Regions from separate parts of the Acidovorax bellezanensis genome, predicted to be linked through region 1. Evidence: predicted binding sites of a transcription regulator. Region 1 holds the regulator's gene; the other holds the start of a gene.
The links. Region 1 encodes NrdR, which represses ribonucleotide reductase genes. Its sites were predicted from a motif close to CACNANATNTNGTG; they were not measured.

Region 1 (14,215 bases):
GACCAGCAGGCGCGGATGCCCATGGCCGTGAACCGCGGGTGGTAATCCTGCCAGAGCGGATCGCTGGCGATGTCGGTGACCACCACCGGCTCGCCCCGGTAGGCGGCCGTGCCGCAGGAACCGGCCTGGGGGCCTATGGCCTTGCCGTCAATGAGCATGGACAGCGCATGCGGCAGGCTGGGGGCCGACAGGGCGTGGAGTTGGCCGTTGGCATCCACGCGCAGCACCGAGGCGATCACGTCGGGCGCCATGCGCTCGACTTCCTGGCAGACCAGGGTCATCAGCTGTGGCAGCGGCACTTCATGCACCATGGCTTCCAGCACCCGGCTTTGCAGGGCTTCGTGCAGCTTGGTGAGCGTCAGGTCGGTGAAGGTCAGCACGGCGCAGCCTGGAGCGCGGGACTCGCCTGGCGCAGGCAAGGGGGCAGGGTGGATGTTGATGGCCAGCGATACCCAGATGGGATCGCCATTGCGGTGAAAGGCCAGTGCTTCGCCGGTGAAGCGGCCCTGGGATGCCAGTAACTCTTCGATATGCGACAGGGAGTCCTTGACCGACGGCATGTTCAGCAGCAAATCGCGCGGCCGCCGGCCGTGAGCTTCCTGCAACGTATAGCCAAACAGCCGCTGGAAGCCTGCGTTGACATAAACGATGCGGCGCTGCTCGTCGGTGATCACAATGGCGCAGTCGCTGACATCCAGGGCCTGGGCCATGCCGGGCAGGCTGGCAGGCAGGGCAGGATCTGGTGCGGTCTGTAGCAAGTTGCTAGCTGGATGCATGGGATGACTGCCTCATGGAGGGGCATGCCGGAGCGGCATGAGGAGACGACGAACAAAGGTTCAGCTTAAATCGTATCAATGTGCGTATCAAGTGCCAAGCACTTCAGAGACCGGCATAATCGCGCGCCATGAGCGGCAATACTTTCGGAACCCTATTCAGCGTCACCAATTTTGGTGAATCCCACGGCCCGGCCATTGGCTGCGTGATCGACGGCTGCCCTCCGGGCATGCCGTTGACCGAGGCAGACATACAGCACGACCTGGATCGCCGTCGCCCCGGCACCAGCCGCCATGTGACCCAGCGCAACGAGCCCGATGCGGTGGAAATCCTGTCTGGCGTGTACGAAGGCAAGACCACGGGCACGCCGATCGCTCTGCTGATTCGCAACACCGACCAGCGCAGCAAGGACTACGCCAACATCGTCGAAAGCTTTCGCCCGGGCCATGCCGACTACACCTACTGGCACAAGTACGGCATCCGCGACCCGCGCGGCGGCGGTCGCTCCTCGGCGCGCCTGACGGCGCCCACGGTGGCCGCGGGCGCCGTGGCCAAGCTGTGGCTCAAGGCCCAGTTCGGCACCGAGTTCCGTGCCTGCATGACGCAGCTCGGTGAGCTGGCCATTCCGTTCGAGGACTGGTCGCATGTGCGCCACAACCCCTTCTTTGCGCCCGTGGCCGATGTACAGGCCTACGAAGACTACATGGACGCACTGCGCAAGGCTGGTGATTCCTGCGGCGCGCGCATCCGCGTGCAGGCCAGCGGCATGCCCATCGGTCTGGGCCAGCCGCTGTATGACAAGCTCGATGCCGACATCGCCTACGCCATGATGGGCCTGAACGCCGTCAAGGGCGTGGAAATCGGCGCCGGCTTTGCCAGCGTGGCCCAGCGCGGCACGGTACATGGCGATTCGCTCACGCCTGAAGGCTTTGCCAGCAACCACGCGGGCGGCGTGCTCGGCGGCATCAGCACCGGCCAGGACCTGGAAGTGTCCATCGCCATCAAGCCGACCAGCTCCATCCTGAGCCCGCGCGAGTCCATCGACATCCACGGCCAGAGCACGCAAGTCATCACCAAGGGCCGCCACGACCCTTGCGTGGGCATCCGCGCCGCACCCATTGCCGAAGCCTTGCTGGCGCTGGTGGTGATGGACCACGCGCTGCGCCACCGCGCCCAATGCGGCGACGTGCACCAGGGCGTGCCGCCGATCCGCTCCTCGCTGCTCTGAGCTTCACCGCTCCGAAACGCCAAAAAGGCTGCCGATGGGGCAGCCTTTTTTTTGGGCGGCTGCAGGCGCCGCCAGGACAGGTTTCTGCCTCGGGGAGGAAAAGGGCGCGCAAACGGCACCTTCGCCGCTTGCGCTGGGAGCTGCGGCTCGGCTATGCTTTTTTTTCAGCACAACCCTAGGGAGCAGAAGATGCAACTCAATGCGGAAAATTTCGGACTACAGGCCTTGGAACGCATGCAGAAAGAGTGGGGCTGGATCGCGCTGCGCGGCTTGTGCGCCGTGATCTTCGGGCTGCTGGCCCTGGCGCTGCCCGGCATCACGCTGACCGTGCTGGTCATACTCTGGGGCTCTTATGCCCTGGTGGACGGCGTGCTGGCGGTGGTCGCAGGCGTGCGCATGCGCGAAGGCGGCAAACCGTTGTGGCCGCTGATCGTCGTCGGTCTGCTGGGCATCGCTGCCGGCGTTGTGACCTTTCTCTGGCCGGGCGTGACGGCGCTCACGCTGATCTTCATCATCGGCTTCTGGGCCATTGCCGTCGGCCTGTTCCAGATCATCGCCGCCGTGCGCCTGCGCAAGCAGATCGAGGGCGAATGGCTGCATGCGCTGTCCGGCTTGCTGTCCATCGTCTTCGGTCTTGCGGTCGTGCTGCGCCCGGGCGCTGGGGCGATTGCGTTTGCCTGGCTGATCGGCTGGTTCGCGATTTTTTTCGGCGTGATGCTGATCGCCATGGCGTTCAAGTTGCGCAGCCGCCGCGCCGCCTGAGGCAGGCCCAAAAAGGAATCCGCCATGTATGACCCCAGTCACTTCAGGCTCGACGACCAGGTCGCCGTGATTACCGGCGCGGGCGCGGGCATAGGCCGCGCGATTGCCGAAACCTTTGCCGCGGCCGGTGCGGCCGTGGTGGTCAGTGACCTGCGCCTGGAGGCGGCCACGGCCGTCGTGCAAGGCATCGTCGCCAAGGGCGGCCAGGCCACGGCCGTGGCCTGCGATGTGACCCGTGAGCAGGACCTGGAGCATTTGATCGCCCAGGCGACGCAGTGGTTCGGCAAACTGAGCATTCTGGTCAGCAATGCCGGCGGCGGCGGGCCCAAGCCATTCGACATGCCGATGGCGGATTTCCGGCGGGCGTTCGACCTGAACGTGTTTTCCATGTTCCGCCTGGCCCAGCTAGCTGCGCCGGAGATGGAGAAGGCGGGCGGCGGCAGCATGCTGGCCATCACTTCCATGGCGGGCGAGAACAAGAACCGGCGCATGGCGGCCTATGGCGCATCCAAGGCCGCCGCCAACCACCTGATCCGCAACATGGCGTTCGATGTCGGCCCCAAAGGCATCCGCGTCAACGGCATCGCTCCTGGCGCCACGCGCACCGAGGCGCTGGAGTCGGTGCTGAGCGACAGCATCCAGAAAGCCATGCTGCAGCACACGCCCATAGGCCGTCTGGGCGAGCCGCAGGACATGGCCAATGCGGCGCTGTTTCTGTGTTCTCCCGCGGCCAGCTGGATCAGCGGGCAGATCCTCACGGTCTCGGGCGGCGGCGTGCAGGAGCTCGATTGAGACTGGTGAAGCCCGGCAGGACGAAAAAAAAGCTGCCATGGGCAGCTTTTTTTGTGGGGCCGAACACGCAGTGGCTCTTCAGCTATTCGTCCTCACCTCGTCCATCACGCTCTTGAAGTCCTCGATGTCCTCAAAGCTGCGGTAGACGCTGGCAAAACGGATATAGGCCACCTTGTCGAGCTGCTTGAGTTCATGCATCACCAGCTCGCCAATGCGGCTGGAAGGCACTTCACGCAGCCCGAGGTTGCGCAGCTTTTCCTCGATGCGCTCGATGGCGGTATCGACCTGCTCGGTACTCACCGGCCGCTTGCGCAGCGCCAGCGAGAACGAGCCGTTCAGCTTGCCGCGCTCGTACTCGATGCGCCGACCATCTTTCTTGACGATGGCCGGAAAGCTCACTTCCGGCCGCTCGTAGGTCGTGAAGCGCTTGTCGCAACCGCCGCACTGGCGGCGCCGGCGGATGAAGCCGCCGTCTTCCGCCTCGCGGGTCTCCACCACCTGGGTGTCAGGGTGGCTGCAAAAAGGGCACTTCATGGCGTGGCGCGGGGCTGGGCGGTGAGCAAGGCGGCTACTTAGTCGCGGTAGACCGGGAAGCGGGCCGTCAGGGCCGCGACCTTGGCGCGCACGGCGGCCAGGTTGGCTTCGTCCGTCGGGTTGTCCAGCACGTCGGCCACGAGGTTGGCCGTCAGGCGGGCTTCTTCTTCCTTGAAACCACGGGTGGTCATGGCTGGTGTGCCCACGCGGATACCGCTGGTCACGAACGGCTTTTCCGGGTCGTTGGGGATGCTGTTCTTGTTGATGGTGATGTGGGCAGCACCCAGGGCGGCTTCAGCGGCCTTGCCGGTGATGCCCTTGGCACGCAGGTCGACCAACATCACGTGGCTTTCGGTGCGACCGGACACGATGCGCAGACCGCGTGCGATCAGCGTCTCGGCGACGACCTTGGCGTTCTTCACCACTTGTTCCTGGTAGGCCTTGAACTCGGGCGTCAGCGCTTCCTTGAAGGCCACGGCCTTGCCGGCGATGACATGCATCAGCGGGCCGCCTTGCAGGCCGGGGAAGATGGCCGAGTTGATGGCCTTCTCGTGCTCGGCCTTCATCAGGATCACGCCGCCGCGCGGGCCGCGCAGGCTCTTGTGAGTGGTGGTCGTGACCACGTCGGCGTGGGGCACGGGGTTGGGGTACACACCCGCGGCGATCAGGCCGGCGTAGTGGGCCATGTCCACCCACAGGATGGCGCCGATTTCCTTGGCGATCTTGGCGAAGCGTTCGAAGTCGATGCGCAGGGCGTAGGCCGAGGCACCGGCAATGATCAGCTTGGGCTTGTGTTCACGCGCCTTGGCTTCCAGGGCGTCGTAGTCGATCTCTTCCTTGGCATCGAGGCCGTAGGAGACGACGTTGAACCACTTGCCCGACATGTTCAGCGGCATGCCGTGGGTCAGGTGACCGCCTTCGGCCAGGCTCATGCCCAGAATGGTGTCGCCGGGCTTGAGGAAAGCCAGCAGCACGGCCTGGTTGGCTTGGGAGCCGGAATTGGGTTGCACGTTGGCGGCATCGGCACCGAACAGCTGCTTGACGCGGTCGATGGCGAGTTGCTCGACCACATCGACGTTTTCGCAGCCGCCGTAGTAGCGCTTGCCTGGATAGCCTTCGGCGTACTTGTTGGTGAGCTGGGAGCCTTGGGCTTCCATCACGGCGGGAGAACAGTAGTTCTCGCTGGCGATCAGCTCGATGTGGTCTTCCTGGCGCTTGTTTTCGGCCTGGATCGCAGCAAAGATTTCTGGGTCGGCTTTTTCAACAGTGATATTGCGGTGGTACATGGCAGTCCTATGAACTTGAAGTCCCTTGAGGCCAAGGGCTGCCCAGGCGAACGGCGGAACGCTTCAGGCTTTGCCTGGGCGGTACGCTCCCCAGTGGTTCACAGACGGCAAGCATCTGCTGGTTTCCACGTCAGCGGTGGCCCGGTTTTTCAACCTTCCTGGACCACGCCTATCGCCAGTTGCGTACCCTGCTAGTGTAGCTGAGCCGAATGGCCTACGCAGCCAAGAGGGCACGCGCGGGTTGGGGTCTGTGCCGCAGCCCATGCCACCGGCGAGCCCCAGCCGAGGGGGCAGTGGATCAAAGGTTGGTATTGAGCGCCACCTGTTCGGCGCTGGCGACAGGGGCCGCGGCGGTGGTCGCCGGGACGGTTTGCTTGGCCGTGAGCAGGGGCTGGCTTGGCGCGGCAGGTGTTGGGCGCAGGCCGGCGGCCTGGCGCAGGCGGTTGTGTTCGGCCAGCACCTTGGCGGCGTAGCCACCGTCGTTGGGCAGGTTGGCGGCGCCGACATAGTGGCGCAGACCGCCTTCGACCGAGCCCGCACGTGCGATGGCGTCCTTGAGCACCTTGACGCCTACGCGCAGATTGCTCACCGGGTCGAACGCGGCCAGCTTGCCGCCGAAATTCTCGTACTTGTCGGTGTGCACGCTGGTCATGACCTGCATCAGGCCCTGGGCGCCGACCGAACTCTGGGCAAAGGGGTTGAAGCTGGATTCGATGGCCATGATGGCCAGAATCAGGGTCGGGTCAATCTGGTTGCTCTTGCCCAGCGCATAGGCTTCGGAGACCAGTGCCGCCAGGGGCTCGGGCGCGACCCGGTATTTCTTGCTGAGCCAGAAAGCCACCGCGGCCTGCTCGTTGGGCAGCTCCTTGGGGTTGGTGGCCGTGGCACGCTCAATGGCGGTGGGCTCGGAAGGCATGTCGACCGCGGGGGCCATGGCGACCTGGCGCGCTTGCAGCCAGTCGCGCAGTTGGGCTTCGCCGGTGTGGCGCAGGTCGGGGCGGGCGAACAGCGTGATGGCGAGGAAGGCCACAGCCAGACCCAGCAGTGCGAAGCCGTTATGGGTGATGGCGAGAAAGCCGTCGGTCACGTCGGAGGCAAATGTACGCACTCCGGAAAATGCTTTTGCGGATGCAGAAGGCATATTGATTCCTTTCAAGAGGCATCACCCCGGTAGTGCAGGCCCGTGGAGGGCGCGGTGCGGGAGGGTGACCACCTAGATTGGCGCGCTGCAATCCCAGAAACGGGTGCTGGATATGGCCTGAGGAGAATGGCTTGACCAGCTAGCTGCAGCGAAGAGAGGGTCCGTTTTTTGGACGATGGCGGATTCTAGAAGTGCACCTAATGCCAAGTCAATACTATTAAAAATATCTGTTAGACATAAAAGGAATATTAAAACCTGTATAGACGCACAGTTTTTTGGCGTTTCGTCCTGCGCGAACGCCGCCGATCGATAGGTTTTTTTAAAGCTATCAATAGAGTCAATTCATTGCAAAAACTCATTGGATTGCTGCGCTGCGACTGGATTAACCTGCGGTTGACTGCCATGGCAGTTGACTGCTGGAAGAGCGCTGAAAGGCGGAACGGCACCTAGACCTGCCAGTTCCTGTCCATAGGCTGTCTCCAAGGCCTCCAGGGAGCAATCGATGCTTCCACGCAACCAGGACCATCCTCTCCAGGTTGCAATCCCCACGGCATAGGACTTGGAGCCTGCCGTAAAGCCCGGTCATCGGTTCTGCCGCTGACCGGGCTTTCTATTTGCGGCCCGGCGTTCCATTTGTAAATCTCTTACTTTTGCTCACCAAGCTTTTCTGGTGCAATGGCGCCTGCGCAGCAAATCAGCCTGCGCCAAGCAAAGGCTCTGGGCGTCCATGAAATTTCCGAACAAAAAACGGGTCTTGCGGCATGCCGCGGTGGCCTTGCTGGTCTTGTTGGCCCTGTGGCTGGTGGCCTGGCTGGCGGTGCCGGCGGTGCTCAAGAGCCAGATCCAGCGCCTGGGCGCGGAGAAACTCGGCCGCGAGGTGACGCTGGGCGCCGTGGACTTCAAGCCCTGGACGCTGGAGTTGTCCTTGCGTGATCTGCGTATCGCCGGCCTGCCTGGCGCCGAGCAGCCGCTGCTCACTATTGAGCATGTGTACCTGGATGCCGAGCTGCAGTCCCTGGTGCGCCTGGCCCCGGTGCTCAATGCCATCGAAGTGGACACACCGGTGCTGCATCTGGCGCAGACCAGTGCCGGTCACTACGACGTGGACGATATCCTGCAGCGCCTGGCCGAACAGGCCAAGCCCGAGGAGCCTTCGGCACCGCCGCGCTTTGCGCTCTACAACATTGCCGTCAAGGACGGCGCCGTGGATTTTCGCGACGCCACCGTGGAGCGTACGCACCAGCTGCGTGGGCTGGCGCTGAGCCTGCCTTTCCTGAGCAATCTTGCTTCCCAGCAAAAAGTGGTGGTGCAGCCGCACCTGGCGTTTGAGCTCAATGGCAGCGCTTTCGACTCGTCGGCGCACAGCACGCCTTTCCTGGAAACCCATGCCACCGACCTGCGGCTGGCGTTCAAGGGGCTGGATCTGGCGAACTATCTGGGCTATATACCCAAGTCGCTGCCGGTGCAGCTCGCCGCGGGCGTGCTGGACGCAGACCTCGAGATCAAATTCGAGCAGGCCGACCAGGCCCAGGTGCATGTGCGCGGGCAGGTGGCACTGAACCAGGCGCAGCTGCGCGATGGTGGCGGCCAGGAGTTGCTGCAATTCGAACGCCTGGCGGTGCAGCTGCGCGATGTCCAGCCGCTGCGCCAGCAGGTGCTGCTGGATTCCGTGGTGCTGACCCGGCCGCAGGTGTTCGCGCGCCGCGATGCCCAGGGTGCGATCAACTGGCTGGCCCTGGCGGGCGGCGGCAAGACGGCCGAAGCCCAGCCGGCGTCGGCCGCGCCGCCATGGCGGGTCGAGGTGGCGCAGGTGAAGCTGGAACAGGGCCGGGCCGAGTGGCGTGACCAATCCGCCGACGCTGGCACGCAGGGCGCGCACCTGCTGCTCGCGGATATAGGCTTGCAGGCCAGTGCCATCGCGCTGCCGCTCAAGCAGCCGCTGCACTTCGACGGGCGCATGACCCTGGCTTCGGCGTCTGCCGCCAAGGGCAGCGCAGCGCCTGGCGTGCTGGCTTTCAGCGGCCAGACCACGGCCGGCGAGGGCCAGGTTGGCGTACAGCTCGCCTCCGTGCCCCTGGCACTGGGCGCGCCCTATCTATCTACCCACTTCAAGCCCGGTGTACAGGGCCTGGTGACGGCCCAGCTCGGCCTGGCCTGGCATGGTGATGCCACGGTGATCAAGTTGGCGCGCCTGGCGCTCGACGGCCTGGCCGTACAGGACAGTGCCGCGCCTGCGCGCATCCGTCAGGTCTTGCTGGAAGACACGGATATCCATTTGCAGTCGCAGCAACTGCGCATTGGCAGCTTGACGCTGGATCAGCCCGTGCTCAGTGTGCAACGCAATGCCAAGGGCCATTGGATGCACGAGCCCTGGATGGTGACCTCGTCCCGGCCGGCTGCCCCTAAGGCTGGCCCGTCGCGTCCCTGGGGCGTGCTGCTCGACAACCTGGCCGTCGATGGTGGCCAGGTGAACTTTCTCGATGCCTTGCCGGTGCGTCCGGTGCAATTGCAGGCCAGCGATCTGAAGCTGCGCATCCGCGATTTCGCTCCCCTGGCGACCGCGGCCAAGGCGTCGGCGGTACAGCTGTCCACCCGCCTGGCCAGCGGCCGGCGCGCGCAGGCCGGCAGCCTGTCCTATGACGGCAGCCTGCGCCTGGCGCCGCTGGCGGCCCAGGGGGCGGTCAAGGCCAGGGACCTGCCCCTGCACGCTTTCGAGCCCTATGTGGCGGACCTGCTGAATGTGCGCGTGCTGCGCGCCGATGGCGGTTTCGCGGGACGCGTGCGCTATGAAGATGCACGCGGCGGCCCGCGCCTGTCGGTGCAGGGCGATGCGCAGCTCAACGACTTGCGCGTGCGGGCCGTGCGGGATGCGGCCGAAGCCGGGCAGGGCGTGAAGGCGGTGGCGGCTGCCACACCGGCCCTGCAGTCGCTGACGGGTGGGGAAGATCTGCTGCACTGGAAAGTACTGGCGCTGCGCGGCCTGGATCTGGCCATGGCGCCTGGCGCCGCCACGCAGCTGCGGGTGCATGACACCGCGCTCAGCGACTTCTATGCACGGGTGATCGTGCAAAGCAATGGCCGCATCAATTTGCAGGACCTGGTGAAGTCGCGCCAGGCGCAGGCCGAGGAGGCCGCGGACGCGGCGGCTACGGCCGCTCCCACGGGGGCCGCTCCCGCGGTGGCCGAAGTGGTGGCGCCGGTGCCCGCTCCCGGGCCGGCGGCCGTGGTGCATATCGGGCCCGTGGTGCTGACGGGCGGCACGGTGGCTTTTTCGGATTACTTCGTCAAGCCCAATTACTCGGCCGACCTCAGTGCGCTGGCCGGACGGCTCAGTGCCTTTTCCTCCGTGCCGGCAGCCGAGGGGCAGGCGCCGCAGATGGCCGATCTGGAGCTGCGCGGCCGCGCCCAGGGCACGGCCAATCTGGAAATCCTGGGTCAACTCAACCCGCTGGTCAAACCTCTGGCCCTGGACATCACGGCGCGCATGAGCGATCTGGAGCTGTCGCCGCTGTCGCCCTATTCCATCAAATATGCAGGCCACGGCATCGAGCGCGGCAAGCTGTCCATGGATGTGAACTACAAGGTGCAGCCCGACGGACAGCTCACGGCGAGCAACAAGCTGGTGCTCAACCAGCTGACCTTCGGCGAGTCGGTGGATGGCGCCCCCGCCAGCTTGCCGGTGAGGCTGGCCACGGCCCTGCTCGCCGACCGCAATGGCGTGATCGACCTGGACCTGCCGATCAGCGGCTCGCTCAATGACCCGCAGTTCCGCCTGGCGCCGGTGATTTTCAAGATCATCGGCAATCTCATCATGAAGGCGGTCACCGCGCCTTTCGCCTTGCTGTCCGGAGCGTTTGGCGGCGAGGCCGACAGCGGCGGGGCCGTGGTGTTCGCGCCGGGCAGCGCGCAGCTCGATGCCGCCGGCCGACAAAGCCTGGACAAGATCGCCAAGGCCTTGCAGGAACGCCCTGCGCTGCAGATGACCGTGGTCGGTGAAGCTTCGCTGGAAATCGAGCGTGCGGGCTGGAAGCAGGAGCAACTGCAGCAACTGTTGCTCGCGGAAAAACGCCGCAAGGCACTGCGCGCCGGGCAGGCCGCGGACAGCGTCACGGCCGTGGCTGCGGCCGAAGCACCTGAGTTGCTCAAGGCGGTTTACCGCCGCGCGGACATGACCAAGCCGCGCAACCTGTTAGGCTTGGCCAAGGATCTTCCCGACAGCGAAATGCAAACCCTGTTGCTTGCGCATATCCCTGTGCCTGACAATGCGATGCATGAACTGGCTCTGGCGCGCGGGGTGGTGGTGCGCGACTACCTGGCGGCGCAGCAGTTGCCTCTGGAACGTTTGTTTCTGGGGGCCCCGGTACAGCCATCGGCGGGGCCGGATTGGAAGCCGCAGGCCCGGTTGAATCTGGCCGTGCGGTGAATCAGTTTGGGCTCTGCGCAAATAACAGCGAAAATACCTCTTTACTCTCTGCAGTACCGGCCTCCGGGTTGGTGGTGCAGCACAGGCCTTTTGGCTGCCCTCCGGGGCGGCCAAGGGCCTATTCCATTGAACAATGTCCTCTCTTTCTCCTCGTAGCAACATGTCCGAAGCCCCTGAAGTGAACCCGGCCCTGGCCAAGACCTCTGAAACGCATCCTCTTGATGCGCTGACCGGCGGCGCGTTTTCCGCAGAAACCTCGGGTGAACGTGCTTCGCGTATCCGGGACTGGCTGGTGACCCAGCCTTCCCATGACCAATTGCAGGAAGTGTTCAAGGAACTCAGCGTGCGCGACAAGAGCGCGGCACGTGCCGTGCGCGAACGCCTCGATGAAATCCGTCGCCTGGAAACCCAGGAAAAGATCGGCGTCGAATGGGCTGAAAAGGCCCAGCAGCTGCTGGCTGCCTCGACGCTGAACATTGCCGATGCCATGGCCTGGCAGCGTGAAGCCGCCAAGGCCGGTGCGCCTTTGTCGCGCGAGCCCCTGTCGGTGTTCAAGGGCCAGTTGGCCGAACGCGTCAAGGTGATCGAAGACCTGCAGCACCGCGTGCAGGTGCAGCGTGAAGCGGCCGTGCTGCTGGCCCAGCGCATCGAAGTGCTGTCGACCAAGCCTTGGCGCGATGCCCTGGCGGCCCTCGAAGCGCTGAGCGCCGACGTGGCGCACTGGCAAGCCCAGGCCGATGAATTGACCGGCGATGCCAACTGGGTCAGCGTGGACGCCAAGTTCCCGCCCCAGCTCGAGAATTCGCGCACCCAGCTGCTGGTGGTCTGGGACGCATTCCAATCGGCGCTGGCCCTGACGCAAGCGGCCGCGCAAGACGAGCAAGCCGCCTTGCCACCCGTGCCCGTCTGGGCCGACGAACTGCGCGTAGCCCGTGGCCTGCCCACGGAAGCCGCCGCGGTGGCTGCCAAGACGGCTGCTCCAGTCATGCCCGTGGCAGCTCCCCGTGCCAAGCCCGTTGCCAAGGCTGCGCCCAAGGTCGCTCCCGAAGTGATCGAAGCGGGCGTGCAGGCCGTGCGCCAGGCGCTCGCCCAGTTGGTGGCGCTGACCGGCAAGGCCGCTGCGCAAGCCCCCGTGGCTGCTGCCGAGGCCGCCGTTGAAGTGGTGCCCGAAGCCGCTGCTGCCCCAGCCGCGGATGCCGCCGTGGAAGTCGCCACCGCTGAAATAGCGGCCAGCGATGCACCGGCTGAAGCCGAAGCGCCCGTGGTTGCTGAAGCAGCCGTGGCCGAAGAAGCCCCCGTGGCTGCCGATGGCAACAAGCGCGTGGCCAAGGCGCTGGCGCAATTGCGTGCCGTGCTCAAGCAGCAAGGCCGTCATATCGACCAGGCACTGGGTGCTGAAGTCAATGCCGCCTTGCTGCAAGCCGGTGATGCCCAAGGCTGGCAAGGCTGGAAAGCCGACTCCGTGCGTGAAGATCTGGTGAGCCAGGCCGAAGCCCTGCTCAACCGTCCCGACGGCCAGGCCCTGGGTGGACGCAAGATGCAGGAATCGCTGCGTACCCTGCGCGAGCAGTGGAAGCAGGCCGATCAAGGTGCCGCGGCCAACCATGCGCTGTGGAAGCGTTTTGATGAAGCCTGCAATGCCGCGCACAAGGTGGTCGAAGCCTGGCTGGACCGCGTGCGCAGCGAAGCGGCCAACAACAAGGCCCAGCGCGTACAGCTGATCGAAGAAGTCAAGGCCTGGACTGCCGAGCAGGCAGCACAGGCGTCGCAGGACTGGAAAACCATGGCCCGCAGCCTGCGCCAGTTCGGCGAGCGCTGGCGCGATGGCGGCCATGTCGGCGAGAAGATGTTTGCCGAACTCCAGCCTTTGTGGAAGCAGGCCATCACGGCCGCGGAAGCGCCTTTGCATGCCGCGCAAAAGGCCAGCCTGGCACGCCGCCACGCCATGATCGACGAGGCCGTGGCCTTGGGCGAAGCCGTTTCGCTGCGCATCGACGCCGTCAAGGCCTTGCAGCAGCGCTGGCAGGCCGAGGCACAAGCCGTGCCCCTGGACCGCAAGCATGAACAAAAGCTGTGGGATGCATTCCGCAAGCCGCTGGACGACGCTTTCAACCGCAAGGGCGGCGAGCGCAACAGCCGCAGCCAGGTAGAGCTGAGCGAACACGACCGTCGCGTGCTGGAAGCGTCCAAGGCCCTGGAAGATGCCAATGCCAGCGGTGATGCCCAGCAGATCCGTACCGCCATGGCGGCACTGGAAGCCGGTTTGCGCAGCCAGGCCCAGGCCCAGGAATCCGTGGCCAAGGCCGATGCACAGCCTGCTGCCGCCGATGAGGAAGGCGCTGCTGCACCCAAGCCCGTGGCCGTCAAGCCCGTGGTGGCCGTGCGCGGTGATGACCGCCCTGGCATGAAGAAGGAAGCGCCTGCAGCCACGGGTCGCCCTGGCCGCCCCGGCGAGCGCCGTGACGGCCCAGGCAGCCGCGATGGCCGTCCTGGTGGCGGTGACCGTGCTGGCCGCTTCGGCGAACGCAATGATCGCCCCATGCGCGAAGACCGCGGCCCGCGTCTGGCGGATCCGGCTTTCCGTGCCCAGCGCGATGCCCTGGAACATGCCCAGATGGCGCTGCGCAAGCTCGCCGTGCAAGCCCATGGCGAAGCCTTGACCCAGTTGCTCAACGCCTGGGAAAAGCGCGATGCCGAGCAGTTGCCTGGTACCCAGGAACTCGGCGGCCGCGTCACGCCACAGGTGCGCAGCGCCTGGGCCAAGTCCTTGTCGGCTCCCGTGGCTGGTGATGCCGGCGAAGCCCTGCTGCGCCTGGAAATGGCTGCCGACGTGCCCACGCCCGCCGAGCAGATCACGGCCCGCCGCACTTTGCAGCTGCAACTGCTGACGCGCCGCAACGATCCTTCGCCTGCAGAGACCTGGGGTCAGGATGCTGCCCGCGTGCTGGCCAGCGCCCGCGACGACGCCAGCGCCCGTCGCCTGCAGAACGCACTCAAGGCCTTGCTGCGCAAGTAAGGTCTGCGGCTGGCGGCTTGGCCGCCGCCACGCAAAAGCCACTCCTCGGAGTGGCTTTTTTTATGGGCGTGGCACCGGTGGCCGAGCAGGGCGAAAGAGCGTTGCGGGGTGAAATGCGTTCGGAAAAAGAAAAAGGCCGTTGCAGTTGCAACGGCCTTTTAAATTTGGTGCCCAGGAGAGGACTCGAACCTCCACGATGTTACTCGCTAGTACCTGAAACTAGTGCGTCTACCAATTCCGCCACCTGGGCATTTCAGGA
Region 2 (14,215 bases), on a different contig from region 1:
GCTGCGTTGCACCGTCGACTTCTCGGCCTGGGTGGCGCTGCTGGTGCGCAGGTAGTAGGTGGTCTTGAGACCGCGCAGCCAGGCCAGCTTGTAGGTGTCGTCGAGCTTCTTGCCCGATGCACCGGCCATGTAGATGTTCAGGCTCTGGGCCTGGTCGATCCACTTCTGGCGGCGCGAGGCGGCTTCGACCAGCCATTCGGGCGAGACTTCGAACGCCGTGGCGTACTGGTCCTTGATTTCCTGGGGCACGCGGTCGATGGGGCGCAGCGAGCCGTCGAAATGCTTCAGGTCCATGACCATCACGTCATCCCACAGACCCAGGCGCTTGAGGTCACGCACCAGGTAGTTGTTGATGATGGTGAATTCACCCGACAGATTGGACTTGACCGACAGGTTGCCGAACGAAGGCTCGATCGAGGCGTCCACGCCAACGATGTTGGAGATGGTTGCCGTGGGGGCGATGGCCACGCAATTGGAGTTGCGCATGCCGTCGGCCGCGATCTTGTTGCGCAGGCCGTCCCAGTCCAGGCGCATGGAGCGGTCGACTTCGACGTAGCCGCCACGTGCCTTTTCCAGCAGGTTCAGCGTGTCCAGCGGCAGGATGCCCTGGTCCCACAGCGAGCCCTTGAAGGTCGAGTAGCTGCCGCGTTCCTTGGACAGCTCGGTCGAAGCCCAGTAAGCGTAGTAGCAGATGGCTTCCATCGACTGGTCGGCGAACTCCACGGCCTGCATCGAGGCGTAGGGCATGCGCATTTCGTACAGCGCGTCCTGGAAGCCCATCAGGCCCAGGCCCACGGGGCGATGGCGCAGGTTCGAGTCCTTGGCCTTTTGCACCGCGTAGTAGTTGATGTCGATCACGTTGTCGAGCATGCGCATGGCCGTGGTGATGGTCTTGCGCAGCTTGTCGTGGTCGAGCTTGCCGTTCTTGATGTGGCGCACCAGGTTCACGGAACCCAGGTTGCAGACAGCCGTCTCGGTGTCGCTGGTGTTGAGCGTGATTTCGGTGCACAGGTTGGACGAGTGCACCACGCCTACATGCTGCTGGGGCGAGCGGATGTTGCACGGATCCTTGAAGGTGATCCATGGGTGGCCGGTCTCGAACAGCATGGACAGCATCTTGCGCCACATGTCGGTGGCGGGCAGGGTCTTGTGCAGGCGGATTTCACCGCTGGCGGCCTTGGCTTCGTAGGCCGTGTAGGCCTTCTCGAATTCGATGCCGTACAGGTCGTGCAGATCGGGCACGTCGGCGGGCGAGAACAGGGTCCAGGAACCCTTTTCGATCACGCGGCGCATGAACAGGTCGGGAATCCAGTTGGCCGTGTTCATGTCGTGCGTGCGGCGGCGGTCGTCGCCGGTGTTCTTGCGCAGTTCCAGGAACTCTTCGATGTCCAGGTGCCAGCTTTCCAGGTAGGTGCAGACAGCGCCCTTGCGCTTGCCGCCCTGGTTCACGGCCACGGCCGTGTCGTTGACGACCTTGAGGAAAGGCACGACGCCTTGCGATTCGCCGTTCGTGCCCTTGATGCGCGAACCCAGTGCGCGCACGCGGGTCCAGTCGTTGCCCAGGCCGCCGGCAAACTTGGACAGCAGCGCGTTTTCCTTGATGGCGTCGTAGATGCCTTCGAGGTGGTCAGGGACCGTGGTCAGGTAGCAGCTCGACAGCTGCGAACGCAGCGTGCCGCTGTTGAACAGCGTGGGCGTGCTGCTCATGAAGTCGAAGGAGCTCAGCAGCTCGTAGAACTCGATGGCGCGCGCATTGCGGTCGGTTTCGCCCAGCGCCAGGCCCATGGCCACGCGCATGAAGAAGGACTGGGGCAGCTCGATGCGCTTCTTGTGGACGTGCTGGAAGTAGCGGTCATACAGCGTCTGCAGACCCAGGTAGTCGAACTGCTGGTCGCGTTCGGCCTTGAGGGCTTGGGCCAGGCGGGGCAGGTCGTAGTTGAGCAGCTCGGGGTTGAGCAGTTCGTTGTCGACACCGTTTTGCACAAAGCCGGGGAAGTAGTCGACATAGGCCTGGCCCATGTCGGCGGGCGCGACATCGCGGCCCATGACTTCACGCACGATGGTGTGCAGCAGCAGACGCGCGGTGGCGTAGGTGTAGTCGGGGTCTTTTTCGATCAGCGTGCGCGCGGCCAGGATGGCGGCCTTGAACACTTCGTCGATCGGCATGCCGTCGTACAGGTTGCGCTGGGTTTCCTGCACGATGGGATCGGGCTGGATGTCGGCGTTCAGGCCCTTGCAGGCGGCTTCGATCAGCGTCAGCAGGCGAGCCTGGTCCAGCGGCACGCGCTGGCCGTTGTCGGTGACATGCAGCACGGGCGCGGCAGCGGCAGCGGGCTGGCTGGCCTTCTTCTGCTCGGCGCGCTCCTGGTTGCGGCGCTCGCGGTACAGCACGTAGGCACGGGCGACTTCATGGTGGCCGCCGCGCATCAGGCCCAGTTCGACCTGGTCCTGGATGTCTTCGATGTGGAACGTGCCGCCGCCTGGACGCGAGCGCACCAGTGCGCGCACCACGCCTTGCGTGAGCTCGTCCACCATTTCGCGCACGCTGGACGAGGCCGCACCCTGGGCACCGCGCACGGCCAGGAAGGCCTTGGTCACGGCGACGGAGATTTTTTGCGGCGTGAAGTCCACGACATCGCCGTTGCGGCGCATGACGTGGTACTGCTCGGAAGCCGAGGCGGTCGCTGCATCGGCGGACGCAGTGGAGACGGGGTTCAACGCTTCTTGCATGGATTCCTCTTGGGCGTTTAAGTGATGGCGCTGTAGCGGTGGAGGGCCGTCAGCACGGAGGTAGCTTGTCCACAAGCCGTGCACATGCTGTGCACAACTTTTTAACACTAAATGTAGTGTTTGTGGATGGCTTCGACCACTACAGGTAGTGTCTTTGGTTCGGGTGCTAGTGTAGCGCGGAGGCTCGGCCGAATGGGCAAAACTGGCTCGAAACCCTTGGCGATGAGGAGGAATGCGGGGCCCTTTCGAGGCGCTGATACGGGCCTGCGCGGTGGCAGTGCCAGTGTCCGCGCGGGCTCGCGGCGAAGCGCGGCGTCTGCGAGCGCGGCAAATTTTTTTTGCCGGCGTGGTGAAAAAGCAGGACCCCACGCAGACTCCGATTGACGTTGCCGGAAAAACGGCTTAAGTGCCCGGCGGCCAGTCCAGCGCGGCGCCCGACAGCGCGCCGCGCAGCCGTGGCCAGTCGAAGCCGGGTCCGGGATCGAGCTTGCGGCCCGGGGCAATGTGCTCGTGGCCGGCCACATGGCGTATGGGGTAGTGGGCGGCGAGGTCGGCGCACAGCTGGGCCAGCGCCGCGTATTGCGCCGATTCGAAGCTCAGGCCTTCGAGGCCTTCGAGTTCTATGCCGATGGAGTCGTCGTTGCAGTTGTCGCGCCCGCGCCAGCAGGACGCGCCCGCATGCCAGGCGCGTTGATCGCAGTCGACGAACTGCCAGATCCGGCCTTCGCGGGTGATGAAGAAATGCGCCGAGACCTGCAGGCCGCGTATGCCCTGGTAATAAGGGTGGGCGTCCCAGTCGAGCTGGTTGGTGAACAGCTGCTGCACGGCCCCTGTGCCGTATTCGCCCGGCGGCAGGCTGATGGAATGCAGTACCACCAGGTCGATCTGCGCGCCCTCGGGCCGGGGGCCGCAGTTGGGCGAGGCCAGGGCCTGGGCGGCCCGGTACCAGCCGCCATCCCAGCCGCTGTCGGTGGGCGTGGCGGAATCAGCCGGCGGCGGGGTCGGAGGTGTCGGAGCTGTCGGAAAGGTCGCTGTCATGGGGTGCGGTGATGTTCAGGCGCGCGATGCGGTAGCGGATCTGGCGCAGGCTGATGCCCAGCCGTGCGGCCGTGGCGGTGCGGTTGAAGCCCAGCTCGTGCAGGGCGCGCACCAGGATGTCGCGCTCCTGCTGGTCCAGCCAGGCTTGCAGGTCGTGGGGCAGGGGGGCGGGCGCGGCCGGGTTGTCGGGGCTGGCCGGCGCCGCAGCCAGGCACGCCGCGCCGGCGTCGGAGGGGCTGCCCTTGAGCGACAGCACCTGACCTTCGCTGAGCGTGAGCGCGCGGTGCAGCTGGTTTTCCAGTTCGCGCACATTGCCGGTGAGCGGCAACTGGGCCAGCTGCTCCAGCACCTGGGGCGACAGCACGGGGACGGCGCAGCCGGTGTCGGCCGCGATGCGCGCCAGCAGGACCTCGCACAGGGCCGGCAGGTCTTCGCGGCGTTCGCGCAGCGGCGGCAAATGGATTTCTATGACGTTGAGCCGGTAATACAGGTCCTGGCGAAAGCGCCCGGCGGGCACTTCTTCGGCCAGGTCGCGGTGGCTGGCGCTGACGATGCGCACGTCCACCGGCTCTTCCTGGGTCGAGCCCAGAGGGCGCACGCGCCGCTCCTGGATGGCGCGCAGCAGCTTGGCCTGCATGGCCAGCGGCAGGTCGCCGATCTCGTCCAGAAACAGCGTGCCGCCGCGCGCGGCCTGGAAGTAGCCGCCGCGGTCCTGGGTGGCGCCGGTGTACGAACCTTTGCGGGCGCCGAAGAATTCGGCTTCCAGCAGGTTGTCGGGAATGGCGCCACAGTTCACCGCCACCCAGGGGCCGTCGGCGCGGTGGCTGCAGGCGTGCAGCGCGCGCGCGACCAGCTCCTTGCCGGTGCCGGACTCGCCCTGCACCAGCACCGGAGCCATGCCTTTTGCGACCTTGAGGATGTTCTGCTTGACGGCGCGCATGGCCGGCGATTCGCCCACCAGCTGCGCCAGTGCGGTCTCGGAGTCGGCCATGTCGGCCGTGGGGCCGGCGTTGCGCGCGCGGCGCGGCGCACCGCCGCCTTCGGCCGCACGGTGCACGGCCGAGGCCACGACGGCGCGAAACTGCTTGAGGTCCACGGGCTTGCTCAGGTAGTCGAAGGCGCCGGCCCGCAAGGCTTCGACCACGTTGTCGGCCGAGCTGTGGGCGGTGATGACCACGCAGCGCTCGGGGCGCTGCTGCGCGCGCAGGTCATGCAGCAATTCCAGCCCCAGACCATCGGGCAGGCGCATGTCGGTGAGCACGGCGTCGAAGCGCTGGGCCTGCAGCCGCGCGCGCGCCTGCTGCACGCTGTCCGCGGTCTCGACACGGTAGCCCTCGCGCAGCAGGGTCAGCTCGTAGAGCGTGCGCAGGTCGGGTTCGTCATCGACGACCAGGATGGAAGCAGCAATGTCAGGCATGGAGGGTGGATGCATCAGACCACGATTGTGTCAAAGCTGTAAGAGGGCGTGCCCAGGGCGGCGGCGGGGTAGAACACCAGGGTGAAGGCATTGCCTTCGACGGGGCCGCGCGCGGTGTTGCGCACCAGGCGCTGGTAGCCCAGGCGGGCGCCGTAGCGCTCGCACAGTTCGCGGCAGATATACAGGCCCAGACCGCTGGAGCGGCTTTGCGACGAGAAAAAAGGCTCGAACAGGTGGCGCTGCACCGAAGCCTCGAGCGGCGCGCCATCGCTCCACACCTGCAGCCAGACCTGGGCGCCCTGGGCGGGCGCGGGATCAAGCGGATGGGAGGCGCTGTTGTGGCCGGTCAACAGCTGCAGGCCGTCGGCGGCGCTGCTGCGATAGCGTTGGGCATTGTCGAGCAGGTTGACCAGCACGCGCCGCAGGTGCTCGGCATCGAAGGCCACCAGTGCCGTCGCGGCCTCGAGCTGTACCAGGGCCTGGCGCGGGCAAGCCGTGTCCTGGGCGCCGGCCGGTGCCTGCGCGCGCCATTCTTCCCAGACGGCCGCGACTTGCGCGTCCAGGGGCAGGGCGCTGGCTTCGGCCGCATGGATTTGCTGCTGCACGCGGGCAATGTCCAGCACCTCTTCGGCAATGCGCGCCAGGCGCTGGGCGTTGTGCGTGACCATCTGGCTCAGGCGTTGCTGGCCGGGATCGGTCAGGTCTTCGGCCAGCAGGGCGTTGGCCTGGGTGATGGCGGCCAGCGGATTGCGGATTTCATGCGCCACGGCGGCCGACATGCGGCCCATCGCGGCCAGTTTTTCGGTGCGCAGCCGGGCCTGCATTTCGCGCAGGTCGTGCAGAAACACCACGCACCATTGCGCGGGCAGGGGCTCGGTCGCTTGCAGGGCGTTGCCTGCCAAGGGGAGCGTGAGCCAGGTGCGCGCATGCAGGCCCAGCGGGTTCTGGCCGGCATGCACCAGGTCCATGTCCGCGGCCAGCGGCGCACCGTTGATAAAGGTCTGGGCGACCAGCGCCGACAGCGGCGCGTTGCCGGCATGCGCGGCCAGCGCGAACGGCAAGGGCAGGCCCGGGGCACAGCCCAGCAACTGCAGGGCGGCGGGGTTGGCGGTGTGCACCAGGCCCTGCTGGTCCATGGCCAGCACGCCGTCGTTCAGGTGGTGGATGATGAGGTGATTGACCTGCTCCTGCAGATGGGCTGCCAGCCGGCTTTGCAGGGACAGCTGCTGCTCACGCTGCAGGCGCTGGGCCAGCTGATGGGTCAGATAGGCCATCAGGAAATAGCCGGCGCAGGTCAGCGCTGTCTGGAAGTACTGCTGGGTGAGATCAGACGGGCCATACAGGCTTTGCCAAGTGGTCCAGCCCAGCATCAGCAGGGTGACGCCGGCGGTGGTGGCGAAGGCCAGCAGCAAGGTGCCCAGTGCCGAGGCCATCAGAATGGGCAGGGCCAGCAGTGGTGTGTAGTTCAGCGGGCCGGCCTGCCACAGCTGCAGCAGGCAGACCACGGCGATGTCGACGCCGATCAGCGGCAGCCAGTGCAGGCCGGTCTGGGGCGGAGGCGGGGCGTTGCGCCCGACGATGCGCGTGAGCACCGTGAGCCCCAGGTAGATGGCGCAGATGGCCCAGAGCCATGGGTTGGCATGACTCTGGACCGTGCCCAGTCCCTGAAAGATGAGCAGGACGCTGGCGACCAGGATGCGGCCGTTGAGAAAGCCGTGCCACAGGCGCATGACCTGCGGCTCGGCCGGCAGCGGTGGGGCGCTCAGGCGGCTGGCGGACATGGCCGCTCAGGCCGGGCCCTGGGCGCGGTGCTGAGCGCTGCAGTAATAGCGCAGCTGGGCGTCGGCGCCCTGTGCCAGTGCATCGCTGCGCGGCAGGTGCAGTCCGCAATGGGCGCAGGCCACCATGTCCTGGGGCGGCTGCAAGCGGCTGCCCGCATTCCGGGCCGGACGCTGTGCGTCCAGATTCTCCGCCCGGCGGCGGCTGCGCCAGACACCTACGGCGACCACGATCACCAGCAAAACCAAAAGATATTTCATCCCAGACGTTCCAGCAGTACTTCCATCACAAAGCGCGAGCCCGCATAGGCCAGCAACAGCAACAGGGCGCCAGCGTACAGCATGTGCACGGCATGTCGGCCGCGCCAGCCAAAGCGCGCGCGCCCGATCAGCAGCGTGGCGAAAGTCAGCCAGGACAGCACCGAGAAAATGGCCTTGTGGTCCCAGTGCCAGTGGCGGCCGTACAGGGTTTCGCCGAACAGCCAGCCGGCCAGCAAGGTCGCGGTGAGCAGCCAGAAGCCTCCGGAAACAAAGCGGAACGTGAGCCGCTCCAGCGTGAGCAGGGGAATGCCGCTGTCCTGGTCGGCCGCGAGGCGGATGCGTTTTTCGGCATGGTTCATCAAGGCCGCATGCACGACGGCGGCGGCGAACAGTCCGTACGAGGCAATGCCCAGGGCCAGGTGCAGCGGCAGCCAGGCCGAAGCGTTGACCTGCAGCGGCATGCCGGGGAACAGGGCGGCGAGTACCACGGTGGCCGCACCCAGCAGTCCCAGCAGCGCGCGGGTGCGCAGCTGCGGGAACAGCTGCTGCTCGACGCCGTAGACGGTGAGCATCAGCCAGGCGGTGATGGACAGCGCCGAGGCAAAGCCGAAGTGGGGGGCCTCACCCAGCAGGCCCCAGGCAAGAAATGCGGCGTGCAGCGCCCAGGCAATGCCCAGGGAGGTGCGCGCGGCGGTTTCACCGATGCGGGCGGCGGGAATGGCATAGGCGCAGGCCGCGGCCAAGGCCAGGGACCAGGTCAGAACCGAAGTGGAAGAGTGCATGTAGGCAAAAGAAACCATCGTTCAATGATAGACCGCCGAGGGGCGGGGAATCAGCTCTGCAGCCACACGCTGGTGCGGTTGCGACCCTGGGATTTTGCGGTGTAGAGCAGCGAGTCGGCTTTTTGCAGCAAGTCGGTGGTGTTCAGGTGTTCGAGATGCTGGGCCACGACCAGGCCGCAGCTCACGGTGAGGGCCGGTCCCGTGGAGGAGTCGGCATGCTCTATGGCCTGCGCGAGCACCGCCAGGCGAAAGTCTTCCATGCGCTGCAGCAGCCCTTCGTCGCCCGGCACCAGCAAGGCAAATTCCTCACCGCCGAAACGCGCCGCCAGGTCGTCCGGCCTGCGGGCATGGGCTTGCAGCGTGCGGGCCACGGCCTTGAGGGCTTCGTCGCCCTGGATGTGGCCGTAACGGTCGTTGTACTGCTTGAAGTGGTCTATGTCGATAAGGGCCAGGCCCAGCGGGCTGCCGGTGCGGCGGCTGCGGCGGTGCGCGCGATCGAGCATGTCGTCGAAATGGCGGCGGTTGGCCAGGCCCGTCAGGCCGTCGATCTGGGCCAGGCGCTCCAGGGTGCGCTTTTGCTGCGCCAGATGGATCTGGTTGCGCACGCGCACGCGCACGATGGCCGGGCGTACGGGCTTGGAGACATAGTCGGCCGCGCCCAGGCTCAGGCCGTATTCCTCGGCCGCATCGTCGCTCTGGCCGGTGATGAAGATCACCGCAATGCCGGCCGTGCGCTCGTCGGCGCGCAAGGCGCGGAGGACTTCGTAGCCGCTCATGCCCGGCATGCTGACATCCAGCAGGATCAGCAGCAGTTGCTGGGCTTCACGCTGCGCATGGGCCAGCGCACTTGGGCCGTCCTTGGCCAGCAGCACGCGGTACTCCTGGCCCAGCAGCTCGGCCAGGGCAGCGCGGTTGAGCCGTTCGTCGTCGACCACCAGAATGGTCGGGTGTTCGTCCGCAGGCGTTGTCATGGGGTGGTGCTCCTGTCAGGGGCGGTCAGTTGTTGGGCCAGTGCCTCCAGAGCGGCCAGGGCCAGCGCGGGTTCCAGGTCATCCACATGGCCGCGCACGGGCTCCAGCAGCGCCAGATGGGCGGCGTCCAGCATCTGCGCCAGACGCTCGAGCTCGCCGGTGGCCGCATAGTCGCCCGTGGCAATCAAGCGGCGCAGGTCTGCCATGCAGTGGGCGATGTCTTGCGCGCTGGCGCTGGGCGCCGTGGCCTCGCCGCGGGCCGCGGCCTGGGCAACCTCAACCAGCAGAAGGCGCAGAGTGGCAGTGAATGGCACCAGGGCCTGCTGCACAGCGTCCTGCTGCCCGGCGGTGGCCAGGCGTTCGAGCTGGTCGGCCTGCTTGGCCAGTGCCGGCGAGCCCAGATAGCCCAGCGCGCCCTTGAGGTTGTGGGCCAGTATGGCCACGCCCGCGCAGTCGGGATGCTGCGCGCCCTGCACGAGCGCGTCCGGCGCCGTGGTGAAGTCGCGCATAAAGCCTTGCAGCAGGCGCTGGATGCGCTGCGCACTGCCGGCAAAGCGGGCCTGCACGGCCGGCCAGTCGATCAGCGGCACATCGGCCGGCGCCGCGCCGGACGGCGTCGCCGCGGGTGGTTCGCCGGTCACGGCCTGTGCCTGAGGGTGCAGCAGCCGGTCCAGCGTGGCGTACAGGCGCTGCTCGTCAATCGGCTTGCTCAGATGGGCATCCATGCCGGCCGCGTGAATATGTCGGCGGTCTTCCTCGCTCGCCTGCGCCGTGAGGGCAATGACGGGCAGGTTCTTCCAGGCCGGGTGCTCACGGATCGCGCGCGTGGCCGTGAGGCCGTCCATGTCGGGCATGTGTACGTCCATCAGCACGGCGTCAACGGTTTCGGTTTGCAGGCGCTCGAGTGCATGCCGGCCATGGTGGGCGGTGACGACCTGCATGCCCACCAGCCGCAGAAAATCTTCGGCCACTTCGCGGTTGAGGGCGTTGTCGTCGACCACCAGCACCTTCTTGCCGGCCAGGCGCGCGGCGACATCGGATGCACGCAGCGACGTGGCCAGCGTGGCGTGGGCGCTGGCCCCGGCCAAGGACGGGGGCCGGAAAATGTCCTGGATGGTGTTGAACAGCACGGATTCGGTCACGGGCTTGATCAACAGGCCTTGCACGCCCAACTGCTCGGCGTGGTGCAAGACTTCTTCGCGCGCATAGGCGGTGACCATGAGCACGGCGGGCGTCGCGGTCAGGGCGTCCTGCGCGCGGATGCGGCGCGTCACTTCCAGTCCGTCCATGCCCGGCATGCGCCAATCCAGCAGCACCAACTGGTAGGGCCGGCCGATGGCGCAGGCCTGCTGCAGTGCCTGCAAGGCGGCTTCGCCCGAAGCGACGGCGTCGGACGGCATGCCGAAGCCGCTGAGCATGTCGGCCAGGATGGCGCGTGCGCTGGCGTTGTCGTCGACGATCAGCGTGCGCTCGCAGGTGTTCGCGCGGTGGGCTGATTGAAGCGACGGTCGCGGCGATGGCTGGGGCGTGCGGGCCGACGACAGCCGGGCCGAAAACCGGAAGCTGCTGCCTTGGCCCAGCTTGCTTTCCACGCTGATGCTGCCGCTCATGAGCGCGACCAGTTGCTGGCAGATGGCCAACCCCAGCCCGGTGCCGCCATAGCGGCGCGTGGTCTGCGCGTCGGCCTGGGTGAACGGCCGAAAAAGTATCTTCATCTGGGCCGGAGTCATGCCTATGCCGGTGTCGTTGACTTCAAATTCCAGCGGCAGGGATTCGGCGGAGGCGTCGCCGCGGGCGCGGCGTACAGCGACGACGATTTCTCCGGCATCGGTGAACTTGACGGCATTGCTGACCAGGTTGGTGAGCACCTGGCTCAGGCGCAAGGGGTCGCCGCGCAGGCGTCGAGGTACGTCGGGTGCGATGCGGTAGGCGATTTCCACGTTCTTTTCCTCGGCGCGCAGCGTGCTGATGGCCGAGACGGTCTCGAGGATGGTGTCCAGATCGAAATCGACGTCTTCCAGGTGCAGCATGCCGGCCTCGATCTTGGAGAAGTCGAGGATGTCGTTGATGATGGCCAGCAGCGCCTTGGCCGACACTTCAACCTTGTCGAGGTAGTTGCGCTGCTTGGGCTGCAAGGGCGTTTGCTGCAGCAATCGGGTCATGCCTATGACGGTGTTCATGGGCGTGCGGATTTCATGGCTCATGGTGGCCAGAAACTCCGATTTGGCGCGTTCCGCCGCTTCGGCCGCTGCCTTGGCCTGTTGCAGTGCATCCGCGGCTTCGCGCTCGTGGGTGATGTCCAGCATGACGCCGTCCCAGACCGGCGTGCCGTCGATGGGGTGCAGCGCCGCGCGGCTGCGCAGCCAGCGCTGGCTGCCGTCGGGCCGCAGGATGCGGAAGCTGCAGTCGAAAGGGCGGCCGCTGGCATAGCATTGCAGCAGCTGGGTTTCGTGGCGCTCGCGGTCCTCGGCGTGGATGGCGTTCAGGTAGATGTCGCTGTTGGCGAGTATGGCCCGCGCCGACATGCCGACCAGCGCTTCGATGCCGGCGCTGAGATAGGTCAGCCGGTAGCGGCCCTGCTGTTCTTCCGTGCGGTAGATGGCGCCGCTGGGCAGGTTGTCGGCCAGGGCTTCGAGCCGCTCCCTGGCATTCTCGCTTTCCGACAAGTCCTGCACCGTGCCGCTGAGGGCGACGATGGTGCCTTCGCTGTCGCGCAAGGCCTGGCCCAGGATGCGGGCCGGAAAGCTGCCGCCGCCGCCCGGGTGCTGGTGGCGCACATCGATGTCATAGGGGCGGCCGTCCCGTGCGCAGGCGGCCATGGCCTGCGCCACCGCGGCGTAGTCCCGCGGGCGCAGCATGGGCTGCAGGTCATGCACCGTCAGCGGCGGGCCGTTCGGGTCGGCGCCGCTCATCTCGTAGAGCATCTCGGAGGCGCTGAACGCCTGGGTGGACAGGTCCAGCGTCCAGCTGCCCATGCGCGACAGCCGTTCCGCGCGTTGCAGCGAGTCGTAGCTGCGCTGCAGCTTTTCTTCCGCCAGGCGCACGTCGGTCACATCGCGGGAGATGCCCAGCAATCCCGTGAGCTGGCCTTTGTCGTCGCGAAACGGGCTCTTGATGGTCTGGAATACGCGCATCTGGCCCTGGTGGGGAATGTGCTGCTCCGAGGTGGTCGCGTGGTTGGACGTGAGCACCTGCTGGTCGCTGGCTTCGCATTCGGCCGCGCCTTCGGGAAAGAAATCGGCGTCGGTGTAGCCCAGAATCTGTTCCGGAGGGTGGGCGAAAAAGCGAAACGCGGCGTCGTTGCAGAACAGGTAGCGGCCTTTCACGTCCTTGAGGTAGACGATGTCCGGCGTGTCGCGCAGCACGGCGTCGAGCAGGCGCGCCGTGTCTTTCCACTGGCGGGTGCTTTCCTGCACCTGGCGTTCGAGCTGGGTATGGAGCGAACGGATCTGGGCTTCGCGCTTGAGCCGCTCGCTGATGTCGTGCGACAGCGTGAAAAACCATTTTTCCCCGCCCACCAGCAGACAGGAAATCTGCACTTCCACCGGGATGATGCGGCCATCGCGGCAGCGGTGCTGGTCGACGCAGATGGTGGCATTGCCAGGCTCTATGCTGTCCCATAGCTGCGTCAGCGCGCTGGTGTCGTAGGCCACGGACAGGTCGCTGACGTTCATCCGCAGCAGCGCCTCGCGGCTGTGGCCGAGGCTGGCGCAGGACTGGGCACTGGCGTCGAGAATCCGGCCCTGCGCATCGTGCAGTATGAAATCGTCGGCAATCTGGTCCAGGTACTGGCGGTAAGGCATGTCGGACATGGTGGTTCCCGATAGCAGGTTCAGGCGCGCAAAGCCGGAATGCACAGCGCGGCGGCTGGCTGTATCAAATCGTACACGCATCCCCGGCAGGATGATGTAGCGGCGTGCTGACGCCCGAAGGGGGCATGGGCCGCTACCGTAAAGCGCCCCAGCGGGTAAAATTGCGCCATTCACTCTTGCACGCTGCCGCCGCTTGGCGCCGCCAGGGCCGGTCCGACCCACGGTGGCGGCCTTGTCCGGCCCCGCGGACCGCTGCCGGCGGGCGACAGCCCCAGCGCACCACCTACCGGAATTTCCTGCTTATGGCCTCCGCACTTACCGAAAAACTCTCACGCCTCGTCAAGGAGATGCGTGGCCAGGCCCGCATCACCGAATCCAATGTGCAGGACATGCTGCGTGAAGTGCGCATGGCCTTGCTGGAAGCCGACGTGGCCCTGCCCGTGGTGCGCGACTTCATTGCGCGCGTCAAGGAAAAAGCGCTGGGCCAGGAAGTCCTGTCCTCGCTGCAGCCTGGCCAGGTGCTGGTGTCCATCGTCAACACCGAACTCGCCGCGACCATGGGCGAAGGTGTCAGCGACCTGAACCTCAACGCCCAGCCGCCGGCGGTGATTCTGATGGCCGGCCTGCAAGGCGCGGGCAAGACCACCACCACGGCCAAGCTGGCCAAGCACCTGATCGAAAAGCGCAAGAAGAAAGTGCTGACCGTGTCGGGCGACGTCTACCGCCCCGCGGCCATCGAGCAGCTCAAGACCGTCACGGCCCAGGCCGGCGCCGAATGGTTCCCGAGCACACCCGATCAAAAACCGCTGGACATCGCGCGCGCCGCCCTGGACTACGCCAAGCGCCATTTCTTTGACGTGCTGCTGGTCGACACCGCGGGCCGCCTGGCCATCGATGAAGTGCTGATGCGCGAAATCCAGGAGCTGCACGCGGCGCTCAAGCCCGTCGAAACCCTGTTCGTGGTCGATGCCATGCAGGGCCAGGATGCGATCAACACCGCCAAGGCCTTCAAGGAAGCGCTGCCGCTGACCGGTATCGTGCTGACCAAGCTCGACGGCGATTCGCGCGGTGGCGCGGCCCTGTCGGTGCGCCAGATCACGGGCGCGCCCATCAAGTTCGCCGGTGTGTCGGAAAAGATCGACGGCCTGGAAGTGTTCGACGCACAGCGCCATGCAGGCCGTGTGCTGGGCATGGGCGACATCGTGGCCCTGGTCGAGCAGGTCACGGCCGGTGTCGACATGGAAGCAGCGCAGCGCCTGGCTGCCAAGGTCAAGAGCGGTGACGGCTTCGATCTCAACGACTTCCTGGGCCAGATCCGGCAGATGAAGCAGATGGGCGGGCTGTCCAGCCTGATGGACAAGCTGCCCAGCCAGCTCTCGGCCAAGGCCGGTCAGGTCGACATGGACAAGGCCGAGCGCGAAATGCG

Region 2: a site for NrdR is predicted at 2,836-2,849, ahead of N0K08_RS06505 (ribonucleoside-diphosphate reductase subunit alpha). Genes of this name have one in related genera too.

Annotation. Positions count from the first base shown of each region.
Region 1 covers NZ_JAODYH010000001.1:179,746-193,960, reverse strand. The annotation lists gene N0K08_RS00850 (sensor domain-containing protein) at 1-776, opposite strand, end outside; gene aroC (chorismate synthase) at 905-2,002, shown strand; gene N0K08_RS00840 (HdeD family acid-resistance protein) at 2,192-2,764, shown strand; gene hdhA (7-alpha-hydroxysteroid dehydrogenase) at 2,789-3,556, shown strand; gene nrdR (transcriptional regulator NrdR) at 3,635-4,090, opposite strand; gene glyA (serine hydroxymethyltransferase) at 4,129-5,376, opposite strand; ZMP/ZTP riboswitch at 5,410-5,569, opposite strand; gene N0K08_RS00820 (lytic transglycosylase domain-containing protein) at 5,675-6,517, opposite strand; gene N0K08_RS00815 (DUF748 domain-containing protein) at 7,245-10,940, shown strand; gene N0K08_RS00810 (DUF349 domain-containing protein) at 11,101-13,956, shown strand; tRNA gene N0K08_RS00805 (tRNA-Leu) at 14,122-14,206, opposite strand.
Region 2 covers NZ_JAODYH010000003.1:625,151-639,365, reverse strand. The annotation lists gene N0K08_RS06505 (ribonucleoside-diphosphate reductase subunit alpha) at 1-2,730, opposite strand, end outside; gene ampD (1,6-anhydro-N-acetylmuramyl-L-alanine amidase AmpD) at 3,133-3,768, opposite strand; gene N0K08_RS06495 (sigma-54-dependent transcriptional regulator) at 3,716-5,185, opposite strand; gene N0K08_RS06490 (ATP-binding protein) at 5,200-6,966, opposite strand; gene N0K08_RS06485 (PP0621 family protein) at 6,973-7,224, opposite strand; gene N0K08_RS06480 (cytochrome C assembly family protein) at 7,221-8,024, opposite strand; gene N0K08_RS06475 (GGDEF domain-containing response regulator) at 8,057-8,977, opposite strand; gene N0K08_RS06470 (PAS domain-containing hybrid sensor histidine kinase/response regulator) at 8,974-12,789, opposite strand; gene ffh (signal recognition particle protein) at 13,092-14,215, shown strand, end outside.